DNA from 2 places in the Nocardia sp. GCM10030253 genome. Region 2 is predicted to be linked to the other one. Evidence: riboswitches for the same ligand, from Rfam matches in the RefSeq annotation. Region 2 holds a riboswitch; the other holds the start of a gene.
What was found. A riboswitch is a leader RNA that binds a small molecule or an ion and turns the genes downstream of it on or off. The one in region 2 is predicted to bind cobalamin.

Region 1 (2,384 bases), on a different contig from region 2:
GCCGACCGCAGCGATCAGCACGAAGGCCGCGACACCTCCGATGAGCCGGAATGTCTCGAGCTGTGCGGTAAGGGCTTTGTAGACGAACACGCCGATCCCGACGGCCGCGAGGCCGAGCAGTACCGCCGCCACCCACAGCCAGGTGCGTTCGTTGATCGTTTCCGGATCACCCACCGCGGGCGGGTTCGCGGGGTACTTGAAGAACGGCACGGCCACGATCGCGGCCCAGCCGCCGATGGCGAGGCCGATCGCGAGCCTCGGCCCGGACAGCGTGGTGTACCGGCGGGCGAAGTGCGCGACCGCTGCGAAGATGGCGCCGAACGCCATTCCGGCGAGGCCGAGCGCGAGGAACTGACCTGCTTTCTGCCCGGTTCTGCTCACCAGCGGTTCTTCCTCGTCGCCGTGCGAATGCCCTGCGGTCGACTCGGCGGGTTGAGCTGCCTCTTCCTTGGCGGAGTTGGCCTCTTCGATGGCAATGGCGGCGTCCACTTTGGGCTCGCCGACGAAGTAGCCCACCGTGCCTGCCAGCAGACCGGCGATGAGGCCGGCCAGCAGGCCGCGTAACAGTAGGGTTTTGAGCGAACCGAGCATGGGGACGGCAGCCGACGGAGTCGGCGGGGTGGGTGAATTCAGGGGGACGGCAGCCGACGGAGTCGGCGGGGTTGGTGAATTCAGTGGCACGGGACACCCAGCAAGTGACGTCCGTCGTGCATCAGCTCATGCATGTACATCCCGCTACGCGAGATGGCGCCCTGGTCGAAGCCGACCAAGTACAGCGTGAGGAGTGCGAGAAGAACGACACCTACTGCGACGAGCAGCGTTGCCAGCGAATCGGTTGCCCGGCTGGGTGAATGCGCGATGGCCATTCGAATCCTCCTAGGGATGCGCGTCCCGTCGAGTGGTCGGTGCGATGGTGCCGGTGTCTGGCTTTCCGGCACCTGGGCTCGAAATGACCCCTCGATGCATGGAACACAGTGGCGCGACCGCTCCGGATTCGCACCGGAATTACCACGTCACCATCGCGTTTGTCATTCGAACTGTGACACCTGGAGGCACCCGCCGTCAACACCGCCGACGGGATACCCACGCCGCGGTACGCGTGTCACCCGGCCGCGTCGGCAGCCGGGTGCGCGCGTCTCGGTCAGGAGGCAGACTTCGCGGCGACGTCCAGCACGACCTCGAATTCCAGCAGGGACGCACCCGTGGAAACCGGCTTCTGCCGCTCGCCCGCATGCGCCTCACGCGCGGGCCCGTCTCGCCACGCCGCGAAGGACTCCTCCGAATCCCACTGGGTGACAACGAAGTACCGGTTTTCCCCGGCGACCGGCCGCAGCAGCTGGAACCCGAGGAACCCGGGCGAGCCCTCGACCGCGTGCGCACGATGAGCGAACCGCTTCTCCAACTCGGGCCCCGCGCCTTCAGGAACCTCGATTGCATTGATCTTCACAACTGCCATGCGTTCGACAATACGTTTCCCGATCACGCGCGAGCCCTGGAGCGCCGCCTTTTGCGACCAGCGCGCCGCAAGCGCATCCAAACAAAGCAAAATCAACACTGTGTTGCATGACGAAGGTGGCGTAGGGGTGCCGATCCTGCTCCTACACGGATTGATGGGCAGCGCCCGCACCTGGGGCGACCAGTTGGAATGGCTGCGGGGACACGGGCATGTCTATACGTTCGACGCCGCGGGGCATGGTCGACCGGCGCCAGACGAACTGACCACCGAGGCCTTCGTCGACGACCTGGCCGCGGCGACCGCGCAGATCTCCGAGCCCATGGTGGTAATCGGGCATTCAATGGGCGGACTGCACGGCTGGGTCTTCGCGGCGCAGTATCCGGAGCGGGTGCGTGCGCTGGTTGTCGAGGACATCGCACCGGATTTCACCGGACGCACCGCTCAGGATTGGGCGGCGATGATCGAGGCATGGCCGCCGTTTCCGGACGAGCGCGCGGTGCTGGATTTCTTCGGCCCGGTGGCCGGACGGTATTTCCTGAACTCGTTCGAACACGGGCCGGACGGCTATCGGCTGCACGGTTCGGTCGCCGCTTTCCGCGATATCTCCGAGGAGTGGGGCACCCGCGACTTCTGGGCGCAATGGAAGGCGATCACGGTGCCCGCACTGCTGATCGAGGGCGAATTCACCATCACTCCGGAGGGGCAGATGTGGCAGATGGCCATCGTGCACCCCGACGCCGCGTACGTGAAGATCCCGAATTCCGGCCACCTGGTGCACGACGACCAACCCGAGCGATATCGCGCGGCGGTCGAGCGGTTTCTGCGTCGAGTCCTCGGTGCGTAGTCGGCCCCGATGCGTAGTCGGGCCGCGGTGAGTGGCCGTCAACAGGCGGGGTGCCCGCCCTCGCCCGCGAGTGCGAACAGGCCC
Region 2 (2,384 bases):
TGCGGCCCTTGCCAGCCGGATCGCGGAGGTCTGCGGGTAAGAACCGATGGTGGTGGTCGGCAGCGACGGCAACCGCAGCCGTTCGGCCTGCAGCACGCGACGTTGGTCGGCGGGCGCGCGTCGGACGGCGTCCGGGCCGAGCGCGGCCAGCCTGGCCCGCACCTGCGGGTCGTCGAGCCGGGGATCCGCGCGCCTGGTCGCCAAAGCCGCACGAACCGTGTCCAACTCGGCGGCGATGGCGTCCGGGCCCTCGTTCAGCGCGGTGGCGAGCAGCCGCACCTCGGCTACCTTTTCCGCACCGAATGCCAGCCACGACCGCAGCTGCTCGTCCAGGCCGGTTTCGGTGTCGAGGGCGTAGGGCACATGCAGCAGCGAGCAGGAGCTCGACACCGCGACCGTCGCCGCGGAACCGAGCAGGGTGCCGAGGGTGGCCAGAGCGCGATCCAGATTGGTGCGCCACACATTACGGCCGTCGACCACACCGGCGACCAGCAGCTTGCCTGCCAGCGCGGGTACCGCGACCACCTCCGAGAGATCGGTGGCCACGGTGAAATCGAGTGCGATGCCCTCGATCTCGGTGCTCGCCAGCGCGGCGAGCGCGGCGCCCGGCTTACCGAAGTAGGTGGCAACCAGAATCGCCGGGCGATCGTTTGCCGCCGACAGCTCGGCGTAAGTGCTACGCACCAGCTCGATTTCGTCGGCGGTCAGGTCGGTGACCACGACGGGCTCGTCGAGCTGCACCCACTCGGCGCCTGCTTCGGCGAGCAGCCGAAGCAGCTCACGGTAGAGCGGAACGAGTTCGCCGAGGCGATCGAGAGCCGCGCCGCCGGTCGCCTTGGCCAGCTTCAGGAAGGTGATCGGGCCGACGACGACCGGCCTGGCGGGCACCTCGAGGGCGAGCGCCTCGCGCAGCTGCTCGAGCACCTGCTCAGGATGCAGCGAAAACGCGGTGTCCTGGCCGATTTCCGGCACCAGGTAGTGGTAGTTGGTGTCGAACCACTTGGTCATCTCCAATGGCTCGACCGTGTCGGTGCCGCGCGCGGCGGCGAAGTAGCGGTCCAGCGAATCGGCGATGCCGGCCACCCTTGGCGGCAGCGCACCGAGGAGCACGGCGGTGTCGAGCACCTGGTCGTAGTAGGAGAAGGTGCCGACGGGAATCGAATCGAGCCCGGCGGCCTGTAGCTCGGCGAGTTGGGTGCGCCGCAGGTCGCGTGCGACGGCGTGCAGTTGCTCGGCGTCGATGCGTCCGGCCCAATAGGACTCGGTGGCGCGCTTGAGCTCACGGTGTGGCCCCACCCGCGGCAGGCCGAGAACCGTTGCGGTGAACGGTGTGTGATGCGAAACAGTCACGATGTTTCTCCAGTGCTGAGTTCGAGAGCCGACCGCCCTACGAGCACGCGGAAACCAAGTGACATGCCGGAGGAACCGACAGGGGAGCCCGACACGTCGCACTGGTGGTCCGCGCGCCCAATCCACGAGGCGGTGGCCGCCGGATACGGCGTATCCGGCACGGCTGGCAGGTCTTCGGACTTGCGGGCACGGGCCTTCTGGCCGACCCCGGCCTGCGCCGGGGCTCACCTACTGGCCGTCGCTTCCCAAGCCGCGGGGCCGACTGCCCGTTGAACTCAGTGCCTGTGACGGCGGTCGTTCCTGCATACCGCTGCGGGACAGTCCCGGATTCTCACCGGGTTCCCTCTTCGCCCGTGCACCCGGCATTCGGCTGCACGAGCTTCGGCTCCGATACGCGACGTCGGGGCTCCATCTCGTCTGCGCACCGGCGAACCAGCTGCAACAACCAGCATAGGGCAGTGTTTGTTTTGCAGCGCCTGCGGCGCCGCGTGTTCGCGGCCCCCTTGGTCTCGCTTCCGAGCGGGCGAGACTCGCGCCTGCGGCGCATGCGCTTCGCCCGCTCGGAAGCGAGCCGGGCCGCGAACTCTAGGGCTCGGTCTCGCTTCGCTCGGAAGACGATGTCGTGGCGAGGGGGTGCGTCGGTGGCGATGCTCGCGACTTTGTTGGCTCGCTTCCGTCCTCCACGGGCTGATCGCGTACGTCGCTCGCAAGACCTGGTGGCCCGGTGATCGGCCGAGCTTCTTCGCAGTCGCGAACACGCGATGCCGAAGGCGCTGCAAAAATAAACACTGGATTAACGCAACTTCGCAAGCGTGCTAGGTCCTGTTGTGAAGATTCCTGCGAAGGGGCCTTGGCTGTCAGAAGCATCTTCGGGGGCGGGTACCTTAGGCCAATGTTCTCGAAAGTCTTGGTTGCCAACCGCGGCGAAATCGCGATTCGGGCCTTCCGCGCGGCCTATGAGCTCGGCATCGGAACCGTCGCGGTTTTCCCCTACGAGGACCGCAACTCGGTCCATCGGTTGAAGGCGGCCGAGT

Region 1: it holds a riboswitch for cobalamin, as region 2 does, so the genes downstream of both, ACFQZZ_RS10110 (CbtB-domain containing protein) here and metE (5-methyltetrahydropteroyltriglutamate--homocysteine S-methyltransferase) in region 2, are expected to answer to the same signal.

What each region holds. Positions count from the first base shown of each region.
Region 1 is NZ_JBHTDL010000005.1:370,578-372,961, reverse strand. Features, by position in the region: gene ACFQZZ_RS10115 (CbtA family protein) at 1-591, opposite strand, end outside; gene ACFQZZ_RS10110 (CbtB-domain containing protein) at 672-866, opposite strand; cobalamin riboswitch at 897-1,063, opposite strand; gene mhuD (mycobilin-forming heme oxygenase MhuD) at 1,142-1,456, opposite strand; gene ACFQZZ_RS10100 (alpha/beta fold hydrolase) at 1,557-2,300, shown strand; gene ACFQZZ_RS10095 (A/G-specific adenine glycosylase) at 2,339-2,384, opposite strand, start outside.
Region 2 is NZ_JBHTDL010000010.1:326,720-329,103, reverse strand. Features, by position in the region: gene metE (5-methyltetrahydropteroyltriglutamate--homocysteine S-methyltransferase) at 1-1,350, opposite strand, end outside; cobalamin riboswitch at 1,498-1,745, opposite strand; gene ACFQZZ_RS24195 (pyruvate carboxylase) at 2,243-2,384, shown strand, end outside.